Regions from separate parts of the Brevibacillus sp. 1238 genome, predicted to be linked through region 3. Evidence: riboswitches for the same ligand, from Rfam matches in the RefSeq annotation. Region 3 holds a riboswitch; each other region holds the start of a gene.
What was found. A riboswitch is a leader RNA that binds a small molecule or an ion and turns the genes downstream of it on or off. The one in region 3 is predicted to bind cobalamin.
Positions count from the first base shown of each region.

Region 1 (7,483 bases), on a different contig from region 3:
TTCGCCAACTGCGCGTTTGTAATCCACTGTTTTTCCCCGTTCAAAATCCAGCCAGTTCCATCCTCGTTCAACACCGCGCTCGTTCTCGCGTGCAGCGCGTCAGATCCGGCATTGGACTCTGTCAATGCGTACGCGCCGATCCATTCTCCCGCGGCGAGCTTGGGCAAGTAGCTTTGCTTCTGCTCCTCCGTGCCAAAATAGACGTACGGCAAAGTTCCCACACCTGCATGAATGTTGAAGGACACGCTGAACGACCCGGCAAACCCCATCTTTTCCGCGACCAGTCCCGCGACTTTTTTGTTCAGGGAAAGCCCGCCGTATTGCTCGGGCACCTCGATCCCGAGCAGGCCAAGCTCGCCTGCCTTGCCAAACAACTTACTCCCTGCGGCATAATCGTGTTGCTCGATCGCCATCATTTTCGGGGCCACATCTTGTTTGACAAACAACTCGGTCGTTTTGGCGATAAGCTGATCTTCCTCGGTAAAATCTTCGGGCGTAAACCCATCCTGATACCAGCGCAGCTCGGCTGTTTCCATCCTGCCCCCTCCTTTCACCTGCAAACAAAAGAGAAAAAAGGCGATGATCCGATTCACAGCAAGCAGTCATTTTGCTCAAGGATGCGTATCATCGCCTCTTATGGTGTGCCGTCAACGATGTGTCTGGCGCTATTGTTCGTCTGTGAGAACCGTCTTGGCTATCCGGTTGTCCAGCTCCTCATATCGGTAGTACGAGATCACCTCGTACAGCTCGCTGCGGGTCTGCATGTCGGACAGCGCTGCTTTTTGCGTCCCGTGCGTCTTGATCAGCGAGAAAATGCGTTCATACGCTTTCGCGGCTGCCCGAAGCGATGTCACGGGATAGATGACCATTTGGTAGCCCATCTCGGCAAACTGCTGCGCCGAATAGTACGGCGTTTTTCCAAATTCGGTCATGTTGGCGAGCAAAGGCACCTTGATCTTTTCCGCGAACAAACGGAACTCCGCCTCCGATTCCAGCGCTTCCGGAAAAACGGCATCCGCTCCCGCTTCCACATACGCCGCTGCTCGCGCAATCGCTGCCTCCAGTCCCTCCACAGAACGCGCATCTGTCCGTGCCACAATCAGTAAAGTAGGGGCAACTTCTTTCATGACGCTGATTTTTTGCGCCATTTCTTCGGTTGTGACCAACTGCTTCCCGTTCAAGTGACCGCACTTTTTCGGAAGCTGCTGATCCTCGATCTGAACCGCCGCGACGTGAGCTTCGACCATTTCCCGCGCGGTGCGGGCCGCGTTCAGCACGCCGCCAAATCCCGTATCGATATCGACCAGCACAGGCAAGTTGGTGGCTCGTACGAGGTCTTTCGCGCGTTCAGCCGTTTCGGATGAAGTGACGATGCCCAAATCCGGCAAGCCCCTGCTCGCGGTATAGGCAGCCCCTGACAAGTACAGAGCCGAAAAGCCCGCCTGTTTGGCGACGATGGCAGCCATTGCGTCGTGCGCTCCGGGTATTTGCAAAATGTCAGGCGCCGACATGAGCGAGCGCAGCTGCTCAGCCAGATCTTTTTGCGTCATAGGTTGATCCACGATCCACGCCAAGCCAAACGCCTCCTTATCCAATCAAAAACAGATTCATAAACTCGTTCACGCGCATCTGCCCCAATTGTTCGTGGTCAAAGCAGACTTGCTCGATTTTGCGCTGCTGCCCGGCTGGGAAATGGGTACGCAATGTATCCGAAAACTTTTCCTCGATCTTCGGAATCGCTTCCTGACGGCGGAAACGGTGTCCGAGCGGATATTCGCACTCGACGTTCTCCGTCTTCGTTCCATCCTTGAAGTGAATCTGTACCGCATTTGCGATTGAGCGCTTGTTCGGATCGAGGTAATCGTACGTGTACTGCTTGTTCTCGATCACCTTCATTTTCGCGCGCAGACTGTCTATTCTCGGGTCGCTGGCGGTTTCGTCTTCGTAATGCTCCGCTGTAATCGTTCCTTTGAGCAGAGCAATGGCGGTAATGTATTGCAGGCAGTGGTCACGGTCAGCCGGATTGTGCAGCGGGCCGACCTTGTCGATAATCCGGATAGCCGATTCATGAGTCGTAATCGTGATGGAATCGATCTCTTCCAGTCGGTCGATGACTTGCGGGTGCAGCGTTACGGCGCACTCTGCTGCGGTTTGGGCGTGGAACTCTGCCGGATACGATACTTTGAACAGCACGTGCTCCATCACGTAGGAGTCGAGCGGTCGAGCGAGCTTCAGTTCTTTTTTGTTGAACAAAACGTCCTGGAATCCCCAGCCTGGCGCAGACAGTGCGGACGGGTAGCCCATTTCGCCTTTTAGCGCCATCAATGCCAGATGCACGCCCCGGCTGGTCGCGTCTCCCGCAGCCCATGACTTGCGCGATCCCGTATTCGGTGCGTGACGATAAGTGCGCAGGCTCGAATTGTCGATCCATGCGTTGGACAAGGCGTTAATGATCTCTTCCCGGCCCCCGCCCAGCAGCTTCGTCACGACCGCAGTCGTGGCGATTTTGACGAACAGGACGTGATCAAGCCCCACGCGGTTCAAGCTGTTTTCCAGCGCGAGCACTCCCTGAATCTCGTGCGCCTTCACCATCATTTCCAAAACATCGCGCACGACGAGCGGTTCTTTTCCTTCTGCCAGGCGCACACGGCTCACATAGTCGGCTACAGCCAAAATGCCTCCCAGGTTGTCGGACGGATGTCCCCACTCGGCTGCCAGCCACGTATCGTTGTAGTCGAGCCAGCGAATCATGCATCCGATGTTGAACGCTCCGCGCACAGGATCAAGCACATACGCTGTGCCGGGAACACGGCTGCCGTTCGGAACGACTGTGCCCGGGACGATTGGCCCCAAAAGCTTCGTGCACTCGGGATAGGACAAGGCCAAAATGCCGCATCCGAGCGTGTCCAACAGTACGTAGCGCGCGGTCTGGAACGCCTCCTCGCTCGTAATCTCCTTCGTCAGCACATAGTCTGCGATCTCCTCCAGCAACTGGTCTGTTTTGGTGCGATCATTCATTTTCAACAAGCGACTCATTCCTTTCTGCTTGGATTGGATTTAGGCGTGGCGTTGGCCGATGTAGTTGACCCGTGGACGGAAAAGGCGGTTGTGGCTATGCTGCTCGATGACGTGTGCGCACAGCCCCACTGTTCTTGCGCTGAAAAAGATCGGTGTGTACAGCGGAATCGGAATCCCCAGCATCCAGTAAACCGGAGCGGCGTAGTAGTCCAGATTCGGGTAAATGCCCTTCTCGCGCTCCATGATTTTTTCGCCTGCCTCGCACATCTGGTACAGCAAGTCGTCGCCTTTTGCATCACACAATTGTTTCAGGGCGTCCTTCATCATCAGTGCGCGCGGGTCGATCTTTTTCATGTACACGCGGTGCCCGAAGCCCATGATCCGCGCCTTGTTGGCCAGCTTGGACTCCAGCAAAGCTTCAAACTCCTTGACCGAGCCTGCCTCAAGCAGCATGTGCATCACCGCTTCGTTCGCGCCGCCGTGCAAGTTCCCTTTCAAGGAAGCGACCGCCCCGGTCAACGCCCCGTACAAATCCGACATCGTCGAGGCAATGACGCGTGCCGTAAACGTCGAATTAGGCATCTCATGCTCGCTGTACAAAACAAGCGAACGGTCGAAGATGGCTTCTTCAAAGTCGGACGGGATTTTGCCCGTGATCATGTACAGGAAATTCGCACTGTACGACAGCTCCGGCAGCGGCGCGATCAGCGCTTCCTTTTGAATCACGCGGTAGCTGTTGGCGACGATGTTCGGCACTTTGCCCAGCAGCTTGTAAGCCCGCTCCTTGTTGGCTTGCGCCGTGCAGTTGTCCAGTTGGCTGTCGTATCCGGCAAGCGCAGAAAGCCCGGTGCGCAAGCCGTCCATCGGATGCGTTTTTTCCGGCAGCAGCTTGAGCATGTCGAATACTTGGTTCGGTATGTCGTACTCGGCTTTCAGCTTTTCTTCCACTTCGCGCTTTTGCTGTTCGTTCGGCAACGATTCTTCCAGCAAAAGATGGACGATATCCAAGTAACGATGCGCTTTGGACAGCTCGATCAAATCGTACCCTTTGATGACGATTTCCCCTTGCTTCGTATCCAAAAAGGAAATGCTCGTTTCCGCAGCGACCACACCTTCCAGACCTGGAAAAAACTTTTCTTCAGCTCCCATTCTCTTCATCCTCCGCCCCGATTAAGTTGACCTTTAGACGTTGATAAGCCTTGTCGAGATTGTGCAAAAGCTTTTCTTGATCTGCCTGATTTTCTGCTCGCCTGATGACCTCTGCTTTTAATTTCGCGTAATGCGCTTTGATCGCGCTCGGGTTCTCTATCGTCAAGTTGTTCATAATGCACGCCTGAAAATCGTTGGTGAAATACTCCACCGTTCCAAACAAAAAATCACTCATCCGTCACGTACCCTCCTGAAAATCCGCACAAAAAAACAACTTCCGCAGAAGTTGTTAAGAGGCGAATGAATACCGAAACAAGCATGCTGATTGTGAAAATCAAAAACACGCCTATCCATCTCGCACTTAACACCCCCTATCCTCGTAGGTATTGATGTTGCGCTCAAACAGGCAGGTCTCCTGGCTTATGATCATCGCTTTTCGAACCTTCCCATTTTCGGCTGGCGAAAACAGTGGTATCTTCGAATCGCTCCCAATTACAGTTGCGGGACAGCGTCGGATTCGAACCGAACTTCCCTTTTAAGCAGATAAAAGTGTTGAATTTATCTGCACCTGTTTGTACACGTATGAAGTTTGCTCTCAATATATCAGTTATTTTGAAAATTAACAATTCTTTTCTTTGCTAAATATTGGATATTACGGCCATGATGCCAGCCCATCTACTGACAGGCTGGCATCATGGCCGAGCGGATTACCCGATGATCTTCGTTTTCTTCGCGTTTTCCATCGATTTTTGAATCAGCCCGCTCAGCGGTCGTTTCAAAGCCAGCGCAATAAACAGACTGATGCCGATGAAGCCGCACAGCATGAGAATATCCCGAATCGCCGTCTCCCAGAGGACGCCCCCGACCCCTTCACGCAACAAACTGATCGCGTAGGTGAACGGCATAAACGGATTGAGTGCCTGGAAAAAAGGCGCCGTCATGCTGATCGGGAACGTGCCCCCGGAGCTGGAAAACTGGAAGACCATGAAAATGATCGCGATACCCTTGCCGACATTGCCGAATACCGACAACAGCGTATACGTGATCGTCACGAACACCATACTGACGAGCATCGCGAAAAGGACAAACGGAACTTTGTCAGCCACATACGCTTCCAAAATGTAAAAGTCACCGAGCGTAATACACAGTGCCTGGAACAGCCCGATTGTCACGAATGTGCCCAGGCGGCCAAGGTACAGCTGGTACGGCTTGTAGCGTCCGTCCGGGTTCTCCGGGTCTGGTTTGAGCAAAGAAATCAGCAAGGTCGCTCCTACCCATAGCGACAATACTCCGTAAAAAGGCGACATCGCCGAACCGTAGTTCGGAATCGGATATTTGCGGTTTTCCTTGATCTGCACCGGACTTGCCAAAAACTCGCTCTCTCGCTTGATATCCCCGCGCAGCAGCTTGGCGAGATCGGCAAAGTGATTGTTCGCCTCGACCTCTCTCAGCTTGTCCGCCGCTTGCGCAATCGCACTCTCCAGCTTGGGCAGATCATCGCGCACCAGCTCGGCTACCCGGTGGACGCCGTTCTCCACCTCAGGCAGCTTGTTGCGGACAAAGTCAGCCAGCTTGGTCAGCTCCGCCTCGGCTTGCGGCAAATCGTTTTGGATGAAGCCAGCCGCCTGGTCGAGCTTTTGCTTGATTTCTGGCAAATGCTGCTTGAGGAACGGCGCTGCCGTGTGGATCGCTTTGGCAAACGCTTCGGACTTGCTTTGCAACGTTTGCGCCAGTTCATGGACCCGCGCCTGAATCTGCGGCAGCTCCTGCTCGATTCGTTTCAGTTCGGCCAGCCCCAGCTCCAGTCCGGCTTTTGTCTCTTTCAAAATCGCCTCGATATCCGGCAGCTTGTCTTTTGCTTTTTGCAGCAGTTCGGCGGAATCGCCCACGACTGTTTTCAGCTTTTCGATGCCCTCGGCGATTTTCGGAACGATTTCGCTATCGTAGCGCGCCAGGATGTCTCCCAGCTCCGCACTCGTGTTTTTCGCCAACTGATTCAGACTCTCGATCAAGTCTCTTGCGGGCTTTTTCCCGTCTGCCAACGCTTTCGCTATCGTATCGAGAATCTCGATTTGCCGATGCATTTTCTCTTCCAGCTTATGGAGCCGCTCGGAAAAAGGCGTCAGCGGCTGCCCCGGAATGTAGCGGTTCAGCTTGTCGACCAGCGCAGAGGTGTGTTCGACGATACGCGCAGCTTTGCCTAGCTTGTCAGACACAGCCTGCACTTCGGCAGCTGTAGGCAACCGTTCGGGATTGATTTGCAGCAGCCTGTCTGTCAGTTGCACAAGCGCATCGGACGCCTGCTGAGCCAAAATGAGATTTTGCTTGATGAGCGGAGCGATTGTTTCAAAAGCGCCGTCATGCGCCGTGAAAAATTGATTGAGCCGATCGGCAAAATCGACTCCCTTGTCAGCCAATTCTCCGATGCGCGGCAAGGCATTTTGTGCCGCCGAAACAATCTCAATTGCCTGACTGGCCTTTTGCGTGGCCGTAGTCACCGCATTGGTCACTTTGCCGAAGTTTTGGTCCAGCTCGACGATGCGCCCGACCGCCTGATCGATCATCGGCAGCTTTTCTTCCATCGCGATGACGGCGGAAGCAGCGTCGTTGATGCGCGGCCAGTTTTGCTGAATCTTCAAAAGAGCATCGGCCGCCTGGTTAATCTCGGGGATGCGCTTCTCCACTTCCGGGATGATTTGCGCTTTTTCATGAATGTCCGGCAGCTTTTTTTCGATCTCCAACACTTTCTGACCTGCCGCATGAATCTCCGGGAGCTTGCTTTCCAGTTCGAAAATGCCGCTCTCGATCTTGCGAATGGTCGGCAACTGCTCCTCCAGCTTCACGCCAATCTCCGTCAGCTTGGTCAAAAGCGCTTCGCTGACCGCTTCCGTGAAGCTCTCGTTGATCTGCTTGGCAATCGCCGATACACCTGAAGAGGTGATTTTCGGAGCCACGGCATTCACTTTTTCGTTGACGGTATAAATGACTTCGGGCCTGTCCAGCCGACCATTGACGATTCCGGTAATCTTTTCGGAAAAGTCGGCGGGAATCAGGATGCTGGCGTAATAATCGCCGCGATCCACGCCGCGTTCGGCTTCTTCCTTCGTCACGAACGTCCAGCCCAGCTTTTCATTGTGCTGCAAGCTTTTTAGCAGCTCTTCCCCGATATTGATCTCTTTGTCCATCACTGTCGCGCCCTTGTCTTCGCTCGTCACCGCAACCTTTACCCCTTGGGTATTGGCGTACGGGTCCCAGACTGACTTGATGTTCACCCAGTCGTACAGGCAAGGAAGCAGGATGATCGCGATGATCAGGA
Region 1 covers NZ_JARXWC010000007.1:161,563-169,045, reverse strand. The annotation lists gene M2298_RS17815 (acyl-CoA dehydrogenase family protein) at 1-536, opposite strand, end outside; gene prpB (methylisocitrate lyase) at 666-1,574, opposite strand; gene M2298_RS17805 (bifunctional 2-methylcitrate dehydratase/aconitate hydratase) at 1,588-3,018, opposite strand; gene mmgD (citrate synthase) at 3,058-4,167, opposite strand; gene M2298_RS17795 (hypothetical protein) at 4,157-4,402, opposite strand; cobalamin riboswitch at 4,556-4,754, opposite strand; gene M2298_RS17790 (YhgE/Pip domain-containing protein) at 4,875-7,483, opposite strand, start outside.
Region 1: linked by a shared signal. The riboswitch ahead of M2298_RS17795 (hypothetical protein) and the one ahead of M2298_RS07555 (ABC transporter substrate-binding protein) in region 3 are both predicted to bind cobalamin.

Region 2 (7,483 bases), on a different contig from region 3:
CTTTTACTCCGTACACCTGCTCCATATTCGCAGAGGTAAACACTTCCTCCGGCCGCCCGGAAGCATAAATTTGCCCTTGCTGCAGCAAAAACACGCGATCTGAATATCTGGCCGCCAGCTCCAGATCGTGCATGATCAACACGACCAGCACTTGCTGCTGGAGGGCAAGCTGCCGAACCAGCTCCAGCACCTCCAGTTGATGGCGAATATCGAGAGCGGACGTCGGCTCATCCAGCAGCAGTATTTCCGGCTCTTGGGCAAGCGCTCGCGCAATCAGTACCTTTTGCCGCTCGCCTCCGCTCAGCTCGTCCATATAACGCTGCGCCATTTCCGCAAGTTGCAGCCGCTCCATGATTGCTCCCGCTACTTCCAGATCGTGAGCGGTCACGTTCCACTGCATGTACGGTTTCCTGCCCAGAAGCACTGTCTCCAACACCGTTAACGGATAGCCGAAAGCCGTATGCTGCGGCACGTACCCCAGCGTTTTCGCCAACTCGTTAGCCGAATAGGAGCGAATGTCTCTGTCTTTGATCCAGATCCGCGCTCGTTCCACCGGGATAATCGACGCCATGCTTTTGAGCAAGGTTGTTTTCCCGGCACCGTTTGGCCCGATGATGCTTGCGACCTCGCCTTTTTGCAAGTTCATCTGAATTTGCTTCAGAATCATCTTCGTTCCGTACTTGATCGATAAATCCTTGACCTGCATGTACACCCGACCGTCCTCCTTATGCCCAGTAGTCCTTGCGCTTTTTCAACAGCAAATAGACGAAAAACGGGGCGCCAAACAACGCGGTGATGATGCCTACCGGAATCTCGATCGGAGATAATACCATGCGGGCTGCCGTATCTGACAAGAGCAGCAGCAAAGCGCCCATCAGGCAAGAGCACGGCAGTAAAAATCGATAATCCGTCCCGATGATGATTCTGCTGATATGCGGTGCCACCAGCCCGATGAACCCGATAATCCCGGTGAAGGCAATCGTGACGGAGGCCATCAAGGTAACGAGCAAAAGGCACACCCAGCGGACTTGTTTGACATTGACGCCGAGCGTTCGCGCTACATCTTCGCCAGCGCATAGCGAGTTCAGGTCCCAGGCGTATTTCAGCAAAAGGACAAGCGAGATGATCACGAGCGGCAGCAAAATGTGCAGCACTTGCCATTTCGCTCCCCAAAATCCTCCCATGAGCCAGACAACCAAGTCTTTCAACGCTTCGTTGTTGGAAAAAAACTTCAAACCGGAAACGCCCGCCGAAAACAGTTGCCCAATGGCCACCCCCGCCAAAAGCAGTACGGTCGTCGAGCTGTTTTTGAGCTTGGCGATGCCGTAGACCGCGCCCACAGCGAGACAGCCAAACACAAAGGCATTAAGAGCGATCATCCACTGTCCACTCGAAACGAGGTTGATGCCAAACACACTCGTCCCGGCCACGATCGCCAATGCTGCTCCAAAAGCCGCTCCGCTCGATACGCCGAGCGTAAAAGGGTCTGCCAGCGGATTGCGCAAAATCGCCTGCATAATCGCACCGGCACATGCCAGCGAAACTCCTGTAATGATCGACATGACCATGCGCGGCAGCCGAATCTCGTATACGATGTAGGCGGTCATCTCATCGGAAGCGCGTCCGGACAAAATAGCCAAAAGCTCAGGCAACGCAACTTCTACAGCCCCTTGACTGACTGCGTAAAGCGTCAGCAGCACCAGCAGGAGGAAAAGGCTTGTCAAAATGAGCAGCTTGCTTTTCACGCTCCCGTGATAGATGGCCTGGATCGGTCGCTGCACTGGCTTGCTCAGCGGTTGTCCTTGGCTGTCATTGAACATCTTTGAACGAATAGTGCCAAATGCCTTGGTATGGCACGCCTAACCATTTTTCAAAATACTCTTTGGCATACTGCTCGGGATCGATATCCTGGAATTTATCCGGGTACAAATATTTGGCTAGTTGGAGATTGCCGATATACCGCTTGTCCGATCCGACAAAGTTGGTGTAGAAAAAGTAAATGTCTTTGCTTTGCCCCGCCTTGAGCCGCGAAACAGATGTCGTGCTCATAATATGGCGCAGCGCTTCTTCAAACGGCTTCGTATCCTTCACATTGTAGCCACCCAGCCAGGTGCCGTGCAGGGTAATGACCTCCGGGTTGCGCTTGAGCACATATTCCTCGTCGACCATGATCGTAGTCGACGCCTCCGCCGGATTCCATTGCAAGTCGGCAGCGTCTTTCCCGCCAGCCAGAATCGTCGCGTAGCCTTCCCCTACTCCTGGCTTCCCGTCTAACGACTGGCTGGGGAAAATCCGGTAGCCCCCGTTCGTATTGAGAAATCCGGCTGACAAGGCAAGCACCTGTTTTTTGTCTTCCTCCTTGATGCCCGCCACCCGGTCCGCTAACAGCTTTTCAATCGAATGCTTCCAGGCGAGAAATTCGTCTGCCTTGTCCGATTTATCAAAAATTTTGCCGAGCAGCTTCAGCTCCTCATCCATCTGTTCCGGCAAATAGTTGTTCATTCGCACGACTTTGATTCCGGCTGGCTCCAGCTTTTCCTCCAGCGTCTTGTCGGGGCGATTCGTATAGGCGAAGACGATTTGCGGCTTCAAGCTGATGATTTGCTCCAGATTGATCTGCTTCGTTTCCCCCACATCCGGCTTGCTGTCAAATCCGAGGTACGGGTTATTTTTGACCGTCGTGTCGCCTGTAGCCAGCACGTACTGCTCGGCTCCCAGCAGCTTGATCGCTTCTGCCGTGTTGCGATTGAGCACGACCACCCGCTCTACTGGCAGCTTTACCGTGATCGCAGTCCCTGCGGAATCTTGAAAAGCAAGCTCCTGCTTTTCCTGCGGCACCGCCTGTTCAGTTTTCTGTTCCGCAGGCGTTGACGATGACGGTGAAGCAGCAGAGCAGCCAGTCACGACCAAAAAAATCGTGAGCAGGCCAAACAGCCATGCTTTGCCGATCCAGCTTTTCCGGTTCTTTTGCAGCATCGTTTCCACTCCCTATCTTTTTGTGATCAATAGAAAAGCCCCGTCCCGCCGGACGAGGCAAACGTGTAGAAGTAATCAGTCGACATCATGAATAAATAGACACAAGCTGTCGCAGCTTCTTCCTACACCTCACCTTTTCCGCGAAGGATTACGGGTGTGACAAACTAGGTAGGTCTCCTGGCTTTTGGCTCATCGCGCTCTTTCGTCTTCCCCGATGGTTATGCTCCATACCGAGTGACATGTTGGAAAGAGAACTCACCAATTACAGTGGCGGGACCGCTCGGGATTTTCACCCGATTCCCTGTTACCCCTTGCTCTCGCAAAGGCACCTAGCTGCATGCTATTCTTGGCTGATTATACCATTATTTTCATAGGGAGGGGGGACCGTAAAAACAAATCGGCCGCTTCCTTCCCTCTTTTGCCTTCGCCCGAAAAAAATCCGCCGTTCTCAGGTGGTCGTATGGTTGTCGTATGCGATTATGGCCCGGTGCTTTCAGCAGTTTTAGGCAGTCGGCTCCACTTCATCCGCCACAGGCGTGCCAAACTGCTCTCCCCATTTGATCAAGTATTCAATCACGGGACGCAGTGCTTCTCCCCGCTCTGTCAGCTCGTACTCCACCTTTGGCGGAACGACCGGGTACACATGCCGCAGCACAATCCCCGCCTCTTCCAGCTCCCGCAGCTGTTCCGCGAGCATTTTGTGATTCACGCCCATGATGTTTTTCTTCAGCTCACCGTACCGCTTTTTCCCGTTCATCAGTTGGCAAATAATCGTCGTTTTCCATCTTCCTGCAAGAATGGAAACAGACAGCTCGATCGGACACTGAAACTGTTTGCCGTTTATTTGATAAATCACCTGTTGGTTCCCCATGGTTCTCACTTCCCTTTTGGTAAGTATTCAACGAAAAAGTGCGTACTTACTTTTTTACAGTGTATTCGGTAAGATCACTTTTGTAAAACACGATTTCAAGGAGGCCCTCATGGAAAAATTCGTTCAGGTTGGTCCCATAAACGTCGCATATGCAGTAGAAGGAAGCGGACCTGCCGTGCTGGTGATCCACGGTACAGGAGGCAGTTACGAAGGCACGTGGGGCAATCTCGGCAAGGCGCTGGCACCTGACTTTACCGTCATCACCCCCAATTACAGCGGCTCGGGCAAAACGCAAGACGACCGCGAGCGGCTGGAGCTGGACGATCTGGTCGAGCAAAATGTGCAGGCAGTTATGCAGGAAGGCTTTACGCACTTTCATGTCGTAGGCTACTCGCTCGGCGCTGTCGTAGCAACGGCCATCGCCGCCAAATACCCGGAGCGAGTCCAATCGGTGACAGCGATCGCGGGCTGGGTAGAAAGCGATCTCGCTGTCGCCTATCAGTTCGATCTGTGGCAAAAGCTGTTCCGCCAGGATCGGGAGCTGTTCGCCCAATTCGCCATCCACACTGGCCTCAGCCCGGCGTTTTACAGCTCGTTTCAAACGTTGGAGCAGTTGCATGAGTTTACCGCCAATTTGGCTGCGACACTTGCCGAAGGTACTGGCAAACAGGCCGAACTTGACACTCGCATCAACCTGCGGCCTTTGCTTGGCAAAGTCACTGCCCCAGCACTGGCCATCGGCTTGACTTACGATCGCATGGTGCCTGTGGAGCAGACAAGGGAAATGGCCGCTCTCCTGCCTGACGCGCGCTACCACGAGATCGCTTCAGGGCACCTGGTACTGTGGGAGCAGGAGGCAGAGCTGATCGAAACCGTCCTGTCCTTTGTCCGTTCTACCCGATGACTTCCCCAAAATAACTTACCTTATCTGGAGGATAACATGATCCAAAAAGAACAGATTTTGCAAGCATACGAAACCAGACACGCCACTAAAGAATTTGCCGCAGACAAAACGATTGCACAAGAAGACTTCGCTTTCATTATGGAAACGGCTCGCCTTTCTCCCAGCTCATTCGGTTTTGAGCCTTGGAACTTTCTCGTCGTGCAAAACCGCGCTCTGCGCGACAAGCTGTCTGTCGTTTCCTGGGGAGCGCAAAAGCAACTGGCTACAGCGAGTCATTTTGTCATCATCCTGGCGCGTACCAAGCAAGAGATGGCGGCTGATTCCGACTACGTAATGAACCAGATGAAAAACGTACAGCTTTTGCCGGAAAACGTCATCACCGCGAAAAGCGCCATGTACGACAAATTTTTGAAGCAAGATTTTGAGCTGTTTGCAGACGAGCGCGTCATGTTCGAATGGGCAGCCAGACAAACGTACATCGCCCTTGGCAACATGATGACCTCAGCCGCCATGATCGGCATCGATTCCTGCCCGATCGAAGGCTTCGACAAAAAACAGGCAGAGGAACTCCTGCAAGCTGAAGGACTGCTGGACAAGGAACGCTTCGGCGTAGCCTGCATGGTTGCCTTTGGCTACCGCAAAAACGAGCCGCGCCCGAAAACAAGACAGCCGCGCGAACACATCATTCGCTACGTCGAGTAACGACATCGCTACTGCCACTATTGCCGCCCCGAACAAGAATGGATGTTCGGGGCGGCCCTTTTTCCATATATAGTTGTTTCAAGACGGAAATGACGCCGTCCGCGCCGTTTTCCGTCATGCGAAATGCTTTTCTGGCGATGCACACCGCATCGATATTCGCCTTCAACATCGGCGGCACGCCGTAATTCCACATCGGAGCAACAATAATATAGCCGTCAGCGGAAATAAACTGCTCGGTGATTGATCACCGAATACCACATTTTTCTCAAAAGCAAACCATCCAATTGCTCAGCCATTCACCCATCCATGTTCAATAGATTGGTATTCTTTCGGCCGAAGCTGCTTCCATTCGCGTGGTATGATAAGTTTGTTTCTTGTCAATATCATTGTTAACGAATATGTCCAAGGTTGTGATTATCATGTGGAAACCTGATCGGTCCAGCACGCAAACACTCTATCACCAAATCGCCGATGAGATCGAGCGCAGGATTTCTTATGGAGAATATCCTCCTGGAAGCTTGCTCCCCTCTGAAAGAAAGCTGGCAGAGCAGTTGGGGGTCAATCGAAGCACCGTCATTTTGGCTTACGAAGAGCTGCGTGCACTCGGCATCATCGAAAGCAGGACAGGCAGCGGCACGCGCGTCTGCAAAAACAAATGGGAAGCGACCCCCAAACACACCCCAAACTGGCATCGGTACGTGGAGGGCGGGCAGTTTCTCCCGAATTTGTTTTACTTGCGCCGCATTCGCGAGGCCCTGCAAAAAGACGGCATGATCGACTTTGCCAGCGGTGAGCTGTCCGCGCAATTGTCTCCGGGTCAGGAAATCAGCACCTTGATGAAAGAAAACCCCTTTACGGAATATTTAGGGTACGACAATCCCCAAGGCTTCACGCCACTGCGCGAAGAACTCGTTTCCTATTTGTCGCGGTATCGGCAGATCAACACGACAGACTCGTCCATTCTCATCACATCGGGTTCCCAGCAGTCGCTTTATTTGATCACTCAATGTTTGCTCGCTCCCGGGGATGCCGTCGCCATAGAAGATCCATCGTATTGCTACTCTTTGCCGATGTTTCAGTCGGCCGGCCTGCGCCTGTTCCGGCTCCCGGTCAGTCCGGAGGGCATCGATCCCGAAGATATTCGCTCCTTGTATAAAAAACACCGGATCAAAATGATTTTTCTCAATCCGACTTTTCAAAACCCGACAGGCATTTGCCTCAATCCGGCCCGCCGTACCCAACTGCTGAACGTGGCCAGCGAGCTGGGGCTTCCGATCGTGGAGGACGATCCATTCAGTCTCACGTCCTACGATGGCGATCCGCCTGCCCCGCTCAAATCGCACGACCAGCTCGGCTCCGTCCTGTACATCGGTTCCTTTTCCAAAATCGCGGCCTCCGGCTTGCGCGTCGGCTGGATGGTGGCCCCCCACTCCGTCGTGGAACGACTGGCAGACGCGCGACAGCAGATGGACTTCGGCCTGAGCGTCGTTCCGCAAAAAATTGCCGCCCAATTTTTGCACTCCAACTTCTTCCTGCCCCACCTGGAGCAACTGCGGATGCGCCTGCTCTATCGCCGCGATTTGCTGGTGGAAGCCTTGCAAACGGAACTGCCTGATCTGGTGACGTTCACGCTTCCGCAGGGCGGACTGCATTTGTGGTGCAAAATTGTGCCCGAGATCAACGACAACCAGCTGTTTGAAGAAGCTCTGCGGCGCGGCGTGGTTGTCGCCCCCGGAAGTGTGTACGGATCTGACTCCGGTTATATTCGCTTCACCTTTGCCCGCCCGAAAGAAGCAGAAATCACGCTTGGCGTAGCCAAATTCGCCTCGGCTCTGCGTGCGGTTTTAAGCTGATTCGCGCCACAATGTCCAGAAAAAGAAAACCTCCTGTCGCGAGTTTCTCAGGCTGTCGACTTTCTCGACGGCCTTTCTTTATGGCCTCAGTAATTCAGGGGAAAAACTTTAAAAGAAACCATTGCTATGTACAGCATTGTGCTACTTTCAATTCGTCACTTTTTCTTATCCATAAAG
Region 2 covers NZ_JARXWC010000012.1:90,846-98,328, reverse strand. The annotation lists gene M2298_RS22445 (ABC transporter ATP-binding protein) at 1-706, opposite strand, end outside; gene M2298_RS22440 (FecCD family ABC transporter permease) at 726-1,781, opposite strand; gene M2298_RS22435 (ABC transporter substrate-binding protein) at 1,810-2,976, opposite strand; cobalamin riboswitch at 3,127-3,324, opposite strand; gene M2298_RS22430 (winged helix-turn-helix transcriptional regulator) at 3,479-3,847, opposite strand; gene M2298_RS22425 (alpha/beta fold hydrolase) at 3,957-4,751, shown strand; gene M2298_RS22420 (NAD(P)H-dependent oxidoreductase) at 4,791-5,453, shown strand; gene M2298_RS28300 (NAD(P)H-dependent oxidoreductase) at 5,434-5,694, opposite strand; gene pdxR (MocR-like pyridoxine biosynthesis transcription factor PdxR) at 5,873-7,306, shown strand; gene M2298_RS22410 (hypothetical protein) at 7,431-7,483, opposite strand, start outside.
Region 2: linked by a shared signal. The riboswitch ahead of M2298_RS22435 (ABC transporter substrate-binding protein) and the one ahead of M2298_RS07555 (ABC transporter substrate-binding protein) in region 3 are both predicted to bind cobalamin.

Region 3 (7,483 bases):
GGATATCCAACAGCAGCACCATTAACGCTGGCGACAGGTCAAAGACGTATTTGGCCAACAGGCCCAAACCTACAAAGCCACCTTCAGACAAATGGTTCTGAAAGTTAATGTGATAATACGCAAATGCCAGCAAACAAGCTCCAAACAAAATCATACCGTAACGTTGAACAAATTGCAGCGCTCTCCTCATCATCGATTCCTCGCATTTTTGTCGGTTTTGGCACAGACGACCAACCGACTACGGAGGAACATCGCAAGTATAAGTCGCTACTCATACAAAGGGCCTCGCTTTCGTAGTAGATTGGTCGTCCAAGTGACGATCGACTACTACGAAGCTAGATGTAGGAGAGGTCAAAACGTTTCCAGATCGTCCTATGGGGACGCATGGTATCCTGATCCCTTCCATTGCTTTTCTTATATTATAGCATAAAAAAGGGAAAAAGACGACTCGAACCGTCTTTTCCCCTTCCTAAAAGCGAAACGCCTTGCTTTTGATCTCCAGCGGAATGCCTGCCGTGAGCAGGAAAACCTGATCGGCTGCCGCCGCCATGCGCTGGTTCATCAGGCCCGCCAAATCGCGGAACATGCGTCCCAGCGGATATTCCGGAACCAGCCCGTCTCCGACTTCATTCGTAACGAACAAAATCGTTCCGGGAAAATGTTGCAGCGCTGCAATCAGCTCATCTACCTGTGCAAGCGTGCGTTCCACTGCCTGCTCCTGTTCGTGGCGGATCAGCCAGTTGGACAGCCAGACGATCAGGCAATCAACCAGCACGACTGCCTGATTTTGCTTGAACTCGTCTCGCTGCTGCAACGAGCGAATCACGTCAGCGAGTGCATAAGGCTCCTCGACTGTCTCCCACAGAAAGCCGCTTTGCTGTCTTCGCGCGCGATGCCTTGCGATCCGCTCGCGCATCTCCTCGTCAAAAGCTTGCGCGGTGGCGATATAGACGCCTGCTTTTCCCAGATGAGCCGCATATTTTTCCGCAAACGTGCTCTTTCCGCTGCGCGCACCGCCTGTCACAAGTACGATCATTCCAACGTCTCCTTACGCCCGGGATTGCAGCATGATTTGCGGCAAATGATGGACAGGGTGCTCCATGACGATCGGCCTTGTCCCGTACACCGCTTCAATCTTGTCCGTTTGCAGCATGTCTTGCGGCGTTCCTACGCCAATCTGCACTCCTTTGTGCAGCATCAGGATGCGGTCGCAGTAGAGCGACGCCAGATTCAAGTCGTGCAGAACCGCCACGACGGTCACTTGCGTCGTCTTTTGCCACTTGCGGACGATATCCATCAGTTGAATCTGGTAGCCGATATCGAGGTACGTAGTCGGTTCGTCCAGCAGCAGCAGTTGCGGTTTTTGCACGAGCGCCTTGCCCAAAGCCACGCGCTGCTTCTCCCCGCCGCTCAGCTGATCCAGCGTGCGCTCCGCCAGCGGCACAAGCCCCAGCAGCTGCATGATTTCCTCGATCAGCGGCGTGACGTCATCCTTTTCCTCACCGAGCCAGTTTTGATAAGGGAAGCGTCCCATCTCCAGCACTTCGCGGACACGGAAACCGACAGGAGGCAGCCCTTCCTGTTCCAGTACGGCGAGAACACGAGCCAGCTCTTTGCGCGTATAGCGGGCAAGCGGCTTGTCGGCGAGCGTAATCTCTCCCGCATCAGGGGCAATGACGCTGGAGATCATTTTCAGCAGCGTCGATTTGCCGCTGCCATTCGGGCCGATGATGCCGAAAAACTCGCCCCGCTTCACGTCAAAATCGATTTCTGTTAAAACCGATACATCCTGGTAAGCTTTTTGCAAACCTCGTACGTGGATCATCGCAGCTACCTCCTTCCGGTTCGTTTGTTTTGCTTCAACAAATAGGCGAAAAACGGCGCTCCCAAAAACGCGGTCACGACGCCGAGCGGGATTTCCGTAGGAACGAGCAGCATCCGCGCCAGCGTATCCGCCCACAGGACGTAGATGCCGCCGCCAATCGCCGACATCGGCAGCAGGATGCGATGATCCGGCCCGACCAGCATCCGCACCAGATGCGGCACGACGAGGCCAACGAAGCCGATGATCCCTGAGATCGAAACCGCTGCCGCCGTCAACAAAGTCGATACGAGCAAAATAATGAGCTTCGTCTTGTCGACATTGACGCCCAGGTGCGCCGCCTGACGCTCACCCAGAGCAAACAGGTTCAAGGAGCGGGCATAGCCAACCAGCACGATTACGCCGATCAGCACATACGGAATCAGCACATACGTAAAAGCCCAGCCGCGAAACGACAAGCTGCCCATCAGCCAAAAGACGATTTCGTTCACCGTCTGGTTCGACAAGGACACCATAAAAGAGACGAGCGAACCGAGAAACGCCTGAATGACGACCCCGGATAAAATGAGCGTCTCTGTTTGCAGCTTGCCCTGCGTCTTCGCCAGCGACAGTACAATCCACAGACTGCACAGCCCCGTCAAAAAGGCGACCACAGGCGTGCTCCATTCCCCGAGAAAAGCGAATTGCAAGCCAAACAGGATCAGAAAAGCGGCACCGACAGCAGCTCCGGATGCCACTCCCATCGTAAACGGGTCTGCGAGCGGATTGCGCAGCACCCCTTGAAATCCGGCGCCCGCAAGCGACAGGCAAGCCCCTACCAGAATCGCTAGGATGACGCGGGGAAAACGCACTTTCATCACGATTTGCTCGGACGAATCCGGCCATGTCACGGCAACCAAGTCCGACATGCCGGGGAGCTGATGCAACAAGATCAGCCATACTTGCGAAAGCGGAAGCGATGCCGCTCCCATCGAAATGCTGACTACCGCCGATGCCAGCAGGATCAGACTGCTGGCTCCTCCCCATAAAAGCAACTGCTTCTTCATTTTATTTCACCAGATCAGGGTAAATCGCTTTGGCTACCTCGATCAAACCTTGGGTAATCCGCGGTCCCGGGCGCGAAAGCAAATTTTGCTCCATCCCGAAAATCTGCTTGTCGCGGATCGCCTTCATCTTGTCCCAGCCGTTGCGGTTCGCAATGATGTCCTCCAGCTTTTTCCCTGTCTTGTCGTCCGTAATGCCTTTTGCATACAAAATGACGTCAGGATCGCTTTTTAAAATCTTTTCTTCGCTGATCGGGTTCCACCCTTGGGTATCAGCGGCAATGTTTGTCGCGCCTGCCAGTGAGATCAGCTCATCCAGAAATTCCCCTTTGCCCACCGTCCAGCCCGGCGAAAACTCCAGGTACACTTTTTTCTTGTCTTCCGGCTTCACCGCTTTGACCGCTTCCTGCACGCGCGCGATGTCCTGCTTCATGCTTGCGACTACTTTTTCCGCCTGCTCCTGTCTGTTTGTAATGACACCCATCGCCAAAATGTTGTCAAATATCTCATCCATTTTTTGCGGGTGAGTCACGTAAACAGGCATGCCTAACGTTTTCAGCTTCGCAGCGACAGGCTCATCCATCGAGATTCCGCCGATGACCAGATCAGGCGACTGGGCGAGAATCGCCTCTTCGCTCGGCTTGACGACACCGCCCACTTTCGGCTTCGTGGCAGCTTCTGCCGGATAATCGTCGTAGTCGGACACCCCGACGATCCGGTCGTTCAGGCCGAGTGCGAACAAAATCTCTGTTTCACCCGGAGAGGTGGAGACAATCCGCTGCGGCTCTTTTTGCAAGGTCACTTCTTTTCCCGTCGAATCTTTGACCGTCAGCGGGTAGACAGTCGCTTTGGCCGTTGTTTCCTGTGGTGTTGTCTGTGGCGCCTCTGTCTTTGGAGCAGGGGCTGTTTGCGTGTTGCCATTGCCTGTGCAGCCGACCAAGCTTGCAGCAATGACCAGGGGCATGAGCAGTTTCCACGAACGTTTCATATGTATAACTTCCTTTCTGGGCAACTGGTTGATTCTTAGCATAGAAAAACCCCTTCGCTTCCAGCGGGAAACAAAAGGGTCGACTTGCCAGAACGATCTGGTCACGCCAAAAAGTCCTGAACGGGCCGAACCTTTCCGCGAAGGCGCAGGCACATCATGCAAACAGGCAGGTCTCCTGGCTTGCGGCTTGCGACAGCCGCTTTACAGTGGCGGGACCGCGCCGGATTTGCACCGGCTTCCCTTTTCACCTCGCCCATGACAGACGAGGCACCTGCTTGCTGTATTCAGTTGTTTGTGCCTGCAAGCTAAGACTCACCCACCATCATAGCATTCCTTGGCCCAAAAAAGAATGCGTCATTTTGCACCAAAACGCAGGCCCAGGCTACCCGTCAACCTGCAGCAGCCACTGGCCTTTTGCCTAACCGACGAAAATTACTGCTTGCGCTTGTGCAAGTAATCGATAATTCCCATCGCACACACCTGCAAATCCAGTCGCAGGACGTTCATCACTTCATGCTGCTCGGCAATGCCGCGCGCTTGCAGATGCTGGCTGACAAGAGCGAACAGCCTGTCCCCCAATTGCTCCGTGCCAAGCCCGGCGGAAACGGCCGCCTCGCCTTCTGCCACGAATACGGGAAGCCACTCTGCCACTTGCCGATAGACGTCCTCCACTTCTTCCGTCATGCCAAAATGCCCGAAGTAGATACGCTGGAGTTCGCGCTTGCGAAAACGCTCGATAGACGCAAGCATCGCCTGCGGATCGAACTGGTTTGGAGACGTGGACGGCAAAACGAAATGCAATCCGTCTTTTTGGAGTTGCGGATAAAAAACGCCCGCTGTATCACCTGTGAACATGCCGCGGCTAACCGGATCGTAAATGCTGAAATGATGGTTCGCATGGCCGGGCGAATCCAAAAATTCAAGGACACAGTTCGGCCCGATCGGCAAGGTGTCTCCGTCTTTTCGCACCAAGATTCGCTCCTCGGGAATCGCCACAATCGGATCGAACAGGCGGTTGAAATCGTCCTGGTAAACGGCTTTCGCTCCCGCAATCAAGCGGCTCGGGTCCACCAGATGGCGCGCTCCTTTTGGATGCACCACGATTTTGGCCTGCGGGCATTCGCGCAAAAACAAGCCTGCCCCGCCCGCGTGATCCAGATGAATGTGCGTCACGATGATGTATTTGACTTGCTCCGGCGAAAAGCCGAGCTTGTGCAATCCTGCCACAATGTACGGCACGGACGGGCTTGGCCCTGTCTCGACAAGCGTCAATTGTTCCTCTGCTATTACATACGTTCCCGTCCGCTCCGCCCAGCCCATGTCAAAGCCGTCAATCAGATGGATGCGGTGTCCCAAGGAAATCGGTTCAGTAGGCTGCATCGATTTTTCTCCCCCTGCCAACTTGATATCGTGTGAATATTTCCACTTTACCATTGATCGTGCCCGGATTCGAGAGGGCTTTGCCGTTTCTTGGCTGGTTACGGGCGGGAAGCGATGCGCGCTACTTCGCCATTCGTCATTTGTACCAGTTGCTTTGGCGTCAGCGAAAAAACAGCGTTCGGATGCCCGGCAGCCGCCCAGATGACTTCGAAGCGAAGCAAATCCTCATCAATCCACGTCTCAATCGGTTCCAGATGTCCGACGGGCGAGACACCGCCGATGACAAATCCGGTTTTTTCGCGCACAAAATCGGCATCTGCTTTTCCCGGCTTCTCCTGCATCCATTGCGCGAGCAGCTTTTCGTCGATCCGGTTTGTGCCGCTTGCCACGACCAGAACAGGCTTGTCCGTCGTCTTCCGGCGAAAAATGATCGACTTGGCAATTTGCGCGACCTCGCATCCGATCGCTTGCGCTGCCTCCGCTGCTGTGCGGGTGCTATCCGGCAGTTCGACCACCTGATTGTCATACCCCAATTGTTGCAATCTCGCTTGCACTTTCTGCGCGCTTTCTTTTAATGGCTGCATCAGTTTTGCTCCTTTCCTTTCACACGTTTTTCGTTAGCTGTGAACGACAGTCACGGTTACGGCTCTGCGTAATACATCACGACCTGAATGACGGCTTGCTTTTCGCCTTCATTGCTGTACTGATGGGGAACGTTTCCAGCAAAACGGATGCCGTCACCTTCCGACATGCGAAACAGCTCGTCCTTGATTTTCAGGCAAAACTCGCCCGCGCTGACGGTAATGTACTCGTAGACGCCTTCATTGTGTGGAGTCGACGAGTAGCTTGCCCCCGGGTCAAGCTCGATGCGAAACATTTCCAGCTTGGTCATCGGATCAAAAGGAAACTGCAAATACGCCCGGCACAAGCCGTTGTCTTCGATGATGGGCGACACGTCTGCGATTGACACAAAAGAAACGGCACTGTCCGGCGCCTTCAACAGCGATGAGAACGACACTTGCAGACCTGTTGCCATTTTCCACAAGGTCGTCACCGTCGGCTGGGAATCGCCGCGCTCAATCTGGTGCAGCATGCCTTTGCTTACGCCCGTCAGCTCCGCTACTTTATCGAGGCTCAAGCCCCGCTTTTTGCGAATCGTCTCCAAGTTTGCTCCAATGATCGTCTGTATTGATTCCACCAGAGTGCTCCTCTCTTTGCATTTTGTATCAGATAATGAACAATTATATAACATAACAAACACAAAGAAAAATAGCGCCCAAACAAAAAACTCCCCCGAACCGCCAAAAGCATGCGCGGTTCAGGGGAAGTTTTTCGCTAGTCATTAGGCTTGTGTGTAAATGACGACAGCGTCGCGCAGGAATGCTGCCTGGCCAGGCTGCTCCTTGTCGTAGTAAGCCGTAAATCTCGGATCATCGACATACATCTGAGCCACGCCTGCGTGCGCCTCCTTGCTGTAGCTGTCCCAGTAAAAGCTGAGCCACTGGCGATGCAAATCGGCTGCCTGCTGGGCCAGCTCGCTGCCCGGATCGCCGCTGGCAAACGCTTGCTTCAGCGTCGCGTGCAGCTTTTCGTTCAATTGCTCGACTTGCGCATACTCTTCCTCGCTCATCTCTTTGATTTTCCGATTGGCACGCTCTACTCGCTCGTCGCCATACTTGGCCCGAATTTCTTCGCCGTACTGCTGCTCGTTGTCGTGAATCAACTGCTGTTTGAAGCCTTCGAATTTCTGTTTGTCTGTCATTGTTTTCGTCCCCTCTCGCTGCGCCAAAGTCAGATCGACATTCGCAATCAGCCGATCCAGCTGCGCCCGTTTTTCCAACAGCTTCTCCCGGTGCTCCCGCAGTGCCCGCTCCGCATCAAAGGTGGGAGAACTCATGATTTCCTTGATCTCCTCCAGGCTGACACCAAGCTCGCGGTAAAACAAAATTTGCTGCAACCGATCCACTTCTGCCTGCCCGTAAATACGATACCCGGATGAATTGATTCTCGCCGGCTTGAGAAGGTCAATCTCATCGTAGTAACGCAATGTCCGGGTGCTGACACCTGCCAGGAGACCCAGCTTTTGCACGGTATATTCCATCTTGTATCCCTCCTGACAAATTCATCGTACACATTTACGCACCGGCAAAGTCAACAGTGGTAGCAGCAGGAAAATAATGTTATTGTAAAAGCAAGCCATTGTGAAAAGGGGGAATGTCTTTTGCTCTATTTTCTCATCGCAGTAGCAGC
Region 3 covers NZ_JARXWC010000003.1:5,196-12,678, reverse strand. The annotation lists gene M2298_RS07575 (YitT family protein) at 1-193, opposite strand, end outside; gene cobU (bifunctional adenosylcobinamide kinase/adenosylcobinamide-phosphate guanylyltransferase) at 470-1,036, opposite strand; gene M2298_RS07565 (ABC transporter ATP-binding protein) at 1,049-1,825, opposite strand; gene M2298_RS07560 (FecCD family ABC transporter permease) at 1,831-2,868, opposite strand; gene M2298_RS07555 (ABC transporter substrate-binding protein) at 2,870-3,853, opposite strand; cobalamin riboswitch at 4,002-4,143, opposite strand; gene M2298_RS07550 (MBL fold metallo-hydrolase) at 4,286-5,233, opposite strand; gene M2298_RS07545 (YbaK/EbsC family protein) at 5,332-5,817, opposite strand; gene M2298_RS07540 (helix-turn-helix domain-containing protein) at 5,874-6,431, opposite strand; gene M2298_RS07535 (MerR family transcriptional regulator) at 6,576-7,334, opposite strand; gene M2298_RS07530 (hypothetical protein) at 7,455-7,483, shown strand, end outside.

Region 4 (7,483 bases), on a different contig from region 3:
AAGCAGCATGATTTCTTCTCGAAAAAAGGAAATGGCTATGTCCGCACGCTCAACGTCGAGCCGCTGACAGATGATGATTTCCGCTTTGAGTAAAAAGTTAAACGTATGTTTAAAAAGACTGCCGCTCATTGGCAGTCTTTTTTCGATTCTGATCCAAAAATGCGCCAGTAGAATATACGTGAGGTTTGCTCGATAAATAATATTTTAATAGATGGGAAGGAAATGAATCGCCTATTTTCAATATCTTTTCATTTATATTTATGTTATAAATAAATGACGTAACGAGCTGTTTTACTTCTGGTTGTCCAGATAGAATCGTGATCAGCGCGGAAGTGGCAAGCGAGAAGCGATCTGGTCATCGATTACCGATTTGGTCGACTGATTTATCTGACAATTATTCCCGCTCGATCTGATCCCGGTTGTTGGGGCATGAGCGGGCGGAGTGATTGTGTGAATTTTTTCACTAATCAGAGGGTTGCTGAAAAGCACCTTTGCTTTGGAATTACAGGAGGGTTTGTGTCATGCATCAAAAAGGTTCTTCTTCGTTCATCCTCATCATCGGCTTTATGCTGTTCGCTCTGTTCTTCGGAGCGGGGAATCTGATTTTTCCACCAATGCTGGGGCAAATGGCTGGAACGAACGTATGGACGGCCAATGCGGGCTTCCTGGTGACGGGAGTCGGGCTGCCGCTGCTGGCGATTATCGCTCTGGTTTATTCGGGAATGGATGATTTGCGTTCGTTGGCGAGTCGTGTGCATCCGGTATTTGGTCTTGTGTTTACGATTTTGCTCTACTTGGCAATCGGGCCGTTTTTCGCCATTCCGCGATCCGGGAACGTCTCGTTTGAGATCGGAATCAAGCCATTTTTGTCCGAGCAAGCTGGTCCGGTTCCACTGATCGTCTTCACCGTCTTGTTCTTTACACTCGCTTGCCTGTTATCTCTCAATCCTGGAAAAATTATCAATGTAGTCGGAAAAGTCTTGACACCGATCAAGCTGACTTTTATCGGCGTGATTGTGTTGACGGCGATTTTGTTCCCGATTGGCGCGCTGCAAGCACCTGTGACGGACTATCAGTCCAAAGCGTTTTACAAAGGCTTTCAGGACGGCTATTTAACCTTGGACGCTTTGGGGGCATTTGTGTTTGGAATCATCATCGTGAATGCGATCAAGCAAAGAGGCATCACGGCGAAAAAGCAAATTTTGCTCACGTGCGCAAAAGCAACGATGATCGCGGGCGCACTTCTGGCGTTCTTTTACACGGTGCTTGCCTATATGGGCGCTTCCAGTGTGGAGAAGCTTGGTCATCTGGAAAACGGGGCGCAAATTTTGGCCAAGGTGTCCAATTACTACTTCGGCTCTTACGGCGCCGTTTTGCTTGGCCTCATGATTACGATCGCATGCCTGACCACCAGTGTCGGCCTCATTACAGCTTGCTCTTCGTTTTTCCATTCGCTGTTTCCGGCGATCTCGTATAAAAAGTTTGCCGTCATTCTGGCTGTGTTCAGTACACTCGTCGCCAATATCGGCTTGACGGCGCTGATCAAAGTGTCGGTTCCGATCTTGATGACCATGTACCCGATTGCGATTTCCCTCGTCTTTTTAACGTTTATGCACAAAGGATTTGGCGGAAGACCAGAGGTGTATCAGGGAAGCTTGCTCGCTACTTTTCTGATCAGCCTGTTTGACGGACTGAACGCGGCAGGTGCCCAGCTTCCCGTCATCAACGACTTCTTTACTCGCTACTTGCCGATGTATACGATCGGGCTTGGCTGGATGCTGCCCGCTGTTGCAGGCGCTGTGATCGGCTACACTATTTACATGATTCGCAAACCTTCTCTGCGGGCACAGGAGCTGCGATTGACCAAGCAATAAACCGGAAAGCTGGCAGAGTAGAGGCAATCAGGCTGAACTTTGAAATAATTTTGGTGAGTGGAAATAGTTTAGCATGACAAAAACTGGTTTACGTGTTACTGTAAGGAGAAAGGTGCTCTTTTGCTAGATGCGAGAGCACATGCACTCATACCGACAATTTCATATGAGTGGGAACAGGTTCTTTGGCCGCGAAAATCGGCGCAAGGATGAAAAGGGAAGTCGGTGAGAATCCGACACGGTCCCGCCACTGTATGAGGGGAGTTTGCACAGCGATAAGCCACTGGTCGAGACGGACTGGGAAGGCGTTGTGCAGATCGTGATCCTCAAGTCAGGAGACCTGCCTGTTTCGACAACACTGCTTAACCTACGGGAGATAGGGAGGTGTTAGGATGCTGTGATCTCAGTGCTTATTTGGCATTTCTAACGTTCTTTTTGACCGTTGGAAGTGCCTTTTTTGATTGGCTTTACAAATACCTTCAATGGATGGGAGAGAAAGCTCATGAAAAGCAGCAACCTGGGATATCCGCGAATCGGCAAAGACCGGGAGTGGAAAAAAGCATTGGAGTCCTTTTGGGCAGGCAAATTGGAAGAGTCAGCGTTCCTTGCGCAAATGGAGCAAATCCGCCAGCAGCATCTGATCAAGCAAAAAGACAAAGGCATCGAGTGGATTCCCGTCAACGACTTTACTTACTACGATCACATGCTGGACATGGCTGTCATGTTCGGACTCGTTCCGAAGCGTTTTGCCTATGATGGCGGCCCGGTACCGCTCGATACGTACTTCGCCATGGCGCGCGGCAACAAAGAAGCTGTCGCAAGCGAAATGACCAAGTGGTTCAATACGAACTATCACTACATCGTTCCTGAGTTTGGCGAACGCCCGCCAGTGCTGGCAGAGAACAGGCCGCTGAAAGCGTACCTGGAGGCCAGGGATCAGCTGGGCATCGTCGGGAAGCCGGTGATTGTCGGGCCGTACACGTTTGTCAAGCTGGCGAAAGGATATGCGAAAGACGAGTTCGAACGCGTTGTCGATCAGATCGTGCCGCTTTACGTGGACGTGCTTCGTGAACTCGAACTGCATGGCGTGGAATGGGTGCAAATCGATGAGCCGGCTTTCGTCCAAGATATTTCCGAGCAGGACAGAGCGCTCATTCGCCGGGTGTACGAACAGTTCAGTCAGGCGCTGCCACACCTCAAGCTGATGGTTCAGACGTATTTCGAAGCGGTGGATTGGTACGAGGAGCTGATCGCGCTGCCAGTGGAAGGCTTGGGCCTGGACTTTGTCCACGGAGGAAAAGCGAATTTGGCCAACCTGACGGCACATGGTTTCCCGCAGGAAAAAGTGCTCGGCGCAGGAATCATCGATGGCCGCAACATTTGGCGCTCGGCCCTGGAGGAAAAGTGGGAGCTGGTCAAGACGATCAGCAATGTGGTCGACCCGGACCGGATTTGGCTACAGCCATCGAGCAGCCTTTTGCATGTTCCCGTCACTGTTGAAGCAGAAACCGATTTGCCTGGGGAAGTTCAAGCGGCATTAGCCTTTGCGGACGAAAAATTGGGAGAAGTGCAGCTTTTAGTCCAAGGATTCCGATTTGGAAAGTATGTTATCTCGAAGGAAATTGCCCAGAACGAAAAGGACTTGCTCCGCCTGGCCGAGTCTCCGGCGAGAAACCGGGAGAAAGTACAGCAGGCTCGAAAAGCGCTGGAGACGACAGAAGCCAAACGCGACGTGCCGTTCCACGAGCGCCGCGATATCCAGCAAGCCGCCTGGAAGCTGCCGCTTTTGCCTACAACGACGATCGGCAGTTTCCCGCAGACGGCAGAGGTTCGTCAGGCCAGACAGCAGTACAAAAAAGGGAACTGGACAGTCGAGCAGTACGATGCCTTCATCGCGGAGCAAATCAAGCAGTGGATTGCGATTCAGGAAGAGATCGGGCTGGACGTGCTTGTCCACGGCGAGTTTGAACGGACAGACATGGTCGAATATTTCGGGGAAAAGCTCGACGGCTTCGTCTTCACGAAAAATGGCTGGGTTCAGTCGTACGGTTCCCGTTGCGTCAAGCCACCTGTCATCTACGGCGATGTGCAGTTCGTCGCTCCCATGACCGTCAAAGAGAGCGTATACGCCAAGTCGTTGACGGAAAAACCAGTAAAAGGCATGCTGACAGGCCCGGCGACCATTTTGAACTGGTCATTTGTCCGCGATGACGTGTCCCGCCAAGAGGTGTGCGAACAGATCGCCCTGGCGCTGCAAGCAGAAGTGGAGGCGCTGGAAGCGGCGGGAATCCGCATGATTCAGGTGGATGAGCCTGCGCTGCGGGAAGGCTTGCCGCTCAAGCAGGCAGACAGGGCGGCGTATCTGGACTGGGCCGTCAAATCGTTCCGCGTGGCTACCTCGACAGTTGCCGCGAGCACGCAAATTCACACGCATATGTGCTATTGCGAATTTCACGACTTCATCGACGTCATCAGCGAGCTGGATGCCGACGTCATCTCGATCGAGACGTCCCGCAGCCACGGCGAGCTTGTCTCCGTCTTCGAGACTTGCACGTACGATAAAGGAATCGGCCTGGGCGTATACGACATCCACAGCCCGCGCGTTCCAGCTGTCGCGGAGATCGAAGAGATGGTGTCGCGCGGCGTGCAAGTATTGCCGCCAGCCCAATTCTGGATCAACCCGGATTGCGGTCTGAAGACGCGCGGAAGAGCAGAGACAGTGGAAGCTTTGAAAAACATGGTGGCGGCGACGCATGCTGTGCGTGACCGTTTGACACAAAAAGCATAATCGTATGATGGCAACGAGAGGAGCAGCACAGATGGCAACAGAAGCATGCCCGACCGGACAATCCCGAACCTATTTGACTGATCTCGTGTTCCCGCCGGATACGAACCATCACAATACGATTTTTGGCGGAAAAGTCATGGCGTACGTCGACAAAATCGCCTGCATAGCGGCGATGCGTCATTGCCGGAAGCCTGTCGTCACTGCTTCCAGCGATTCCTTTGATTTTCTCGCGCCGATCAAAACGGGCGAAGCGATCAATCTGGAAGCATACGTCACCTGGACACACAACACGTCGATGGAAGTGTTCGTCAAGGTCGAGTCGGAAAATTTGCTGACGGGCGAAAAGAAAATGACAGCGAGGGCGTACTTGACGATGATCGCGCTCGACGACCAAGGAAAGCCAACGTTAGTGCCGGCTGTCATTCCCGAGACGGAAGAAGAGCGCATCCAGCATGAAAAGGCAAAGCACCGCTACGCATTGAGAAAACAGCGCAAAGCGGAACAATAGAATTTTGCAGCAAAACCCTCACTTTGGTGGGGGTTTTTTGCTGGCACCGATTTATTTACTCACCTTCTTGTCTCTACTATAATAGGCATAGGAAAAAAGTAGTAAATAATGGAGTGGAGGTTGGGCACAAACTTGCAAAACCAGAACGAAGCAGTTGCAGAGATTCACAAGAAAATCAGGACACTTTGGATCACCAGCGCCTTTTTCGGATTGATGTCACTGTTCGGCATCATGACGGGCAATTTTCTTCTGCTCCTGTTGGGGTTGGTGTTTGTTGTACCTGGCATTTGGGCGATTGGAAAATTTAAAAGAATGCTGCAAAACCAGCTTGCCGACTATCAGCCCGGAAAAGGGTTCTCGTTTTTTCGCAAGACAGGAGAACAAAAAATCAAAGTGATCACGTACACCCAAATTGGCATGGCTGGCTTGATTTTGTTCAGCCTGATCACAAAGCTTTCTGTCGGGCCTACGCTGTTTATCGGCCTTTCCGCGCTTGTTTACTTGCAGTTCGTAATGAAGCGCCGGATCAAGGTACATACGAAAATTGACGATGCCACCTTGTTTGAGCTGGAGGAAATCGGGATTATTACGCCAAAAGATATCGTGAAGGCGCTGTACAAAGATTTCGAGAGCTGGCGACATGTGCAGCCCAACAACAAAATCTTTTTGGTCAAACAGGACGCGCTCGTCTGCATCGTCATGCAGGAGCGGCACGAAGCCGTGCGGATGGAATGTCGGCTGCGCGATATCCAAAAGCTTGGCATCGTCGGCAGCGGAAAGAATGGCGAAGGCTTGCTTCTGCTGATCGGGACCGTCCATGATAACGCTGTTCGCCTGAAGCTGGACGGAAAAAGCTTTCAGGATTCCCCCGAAGAGTTTGTCTCGCATTTTTTGCAAGCGTTGGATGAAGCTCTTCAGACTGCTTCACCCGGTACACCCGCTCTTATTCGCGATGGGCGGATGATGCCGCGTCCCGAACTTCAGGAACACGCACCTAGTGAAAAGCCAAGGGTGGTCATTCGGGAAATTGAGCTTCCGTCAAGTGCGGCCAGCAACAACGACAGCGGGCAAGTACCGAGAAAGACAGGTGCGACAGGAAGGCAGTTGGACTTGTAGGAGGGAGAGCATGTTGGCGCAGTCATTGCGAGTCCATGAAATATGCAAGCAAAGCAGGGTAAACGGACCTGGCAACCGTGCTGTCGTCTGGGTGCAAGGCTGCTCCATTGGCTGCCGCGGCTGCTTTAATCCGAATACGCACCCGGACAAGCAAGGCGGTCGGCTCTATGAACCAGACTCTTTAGGGCAAGAACTGGGACGGCTGCCAGTTGACGGACTGACCGTTTCCGGAGGAGAACCGCTGGATCAGCCGGAGCAAGTAAGGCGGCTGGTTCAGTCGTTTCGCCAGGTTCACTCGGGCACCGTCCTTTTGTTCACAGGCTATACAGCGGAAGCAATTTTGCGTTGCGAGGAAAAGCGCAAAGCCTTGCTTCTGTTTGACGTGGCGATTGCGGGGCCTTATCAGGCGCAGTCGGAGGAGATTTGGCATGGCAAGAAACTGATTGTGCTGACGAACCGGATCACGCCGGAAGAGTTGATTCCACAACGAAAAGTCGAACTGGTTCAAGGGGAGCGTTCCTTGCATCTGACTGGTTTTCCTACCGCGAATATTCAATCGAGCCTGTACACATGGCTGTAGGAGGAGTACATACATGCTGCAAGATTTTGTCAAGGAAGTGGAGTATCTGATTCGCGCCAGATACAGCATCCTGTACATTTTTACATCGGAAGAGGAGCGGGCGCTCGATGTGTTCCAAGGGATTGGCGCCAGCCTGAACAAGCGGATTGTGACATGGACAGCGACAAAAGGTCTTGTGCTGAACGGGGAAGAGCTTGACCACAAGAGCACAGATTTTCGCATCGCTCTGACGATGGCCGAAGATTTGGCGAAAGAGCCTACGCTGTTTTTATGGTTTGATCTGCACCCGCTGCTGCGCGGATCGCATGTAAACATCAGAACGTTTCGCGAATTTGCGCAAAAGACGCGGACAGGCTTCCCTTCCAATTCGATTATCATCGCTCCTTCCCTGGAAATTCCTGTAGAGTTGCAGCATGAGATCACGATTCTCGACCTGCCTCTGCCTGACCTGGATGAAGTAAAGCAAATCATCCGCAGCTTTACCGATGCGTACGTCGGTCGTCCGGGCATCGTGATCGACCAATCCCCGGAAGTCATAGAAGCGCTGGCCCGGGCCGCCGTAGGTTTGGGGCGCAACGAGATCGAGAACTGTTTGGCGAAGGCGCTGGTAAAAAATCGCG
Region 4 covers NZ_JARXWC010000002.1:688,208-695,690, forward strand. The annotation lists gene nrdF (class 1b ribonucleoside-diphosphate reductase subunit beta) at 1-93, shown strand, start outside; gene brnQ (branched-chain amino acid transport system II carrier protein) at 522-1,874, shown strand; cobalamin riboswitch at 2,033-2,233, shown strand; gene metE (5-methyltetrahydropteroyltriglutamate--homocysteine S-methyltransferase) at 2,374-4,659, shown strand; gene M2298_RS07225 (acyl-CoA thioesterase) at 4,691-5,167, shown strand; gene M2298_RS07230 (hypothetical protein) at 5,300-6,283, shown strand; gene M2298_RS07235 (4Fe-4S single cluster domain-containing protein) at 6,294-6,863, shown strand; gene M2298_RS07240 (AAA family ATPase) at 6,877-7,483, shown strand, end outside.
Region 4: linked by a shared signal. The riboswitch ahead of metE (5-methyltetrahydropteroyltriglutamate--homocysteine S-methyltransferase) and the one ahead of M2298_RS07555 (ABC transporter substrate-binding protein) in region 3 are both predicted to bind cobalamin.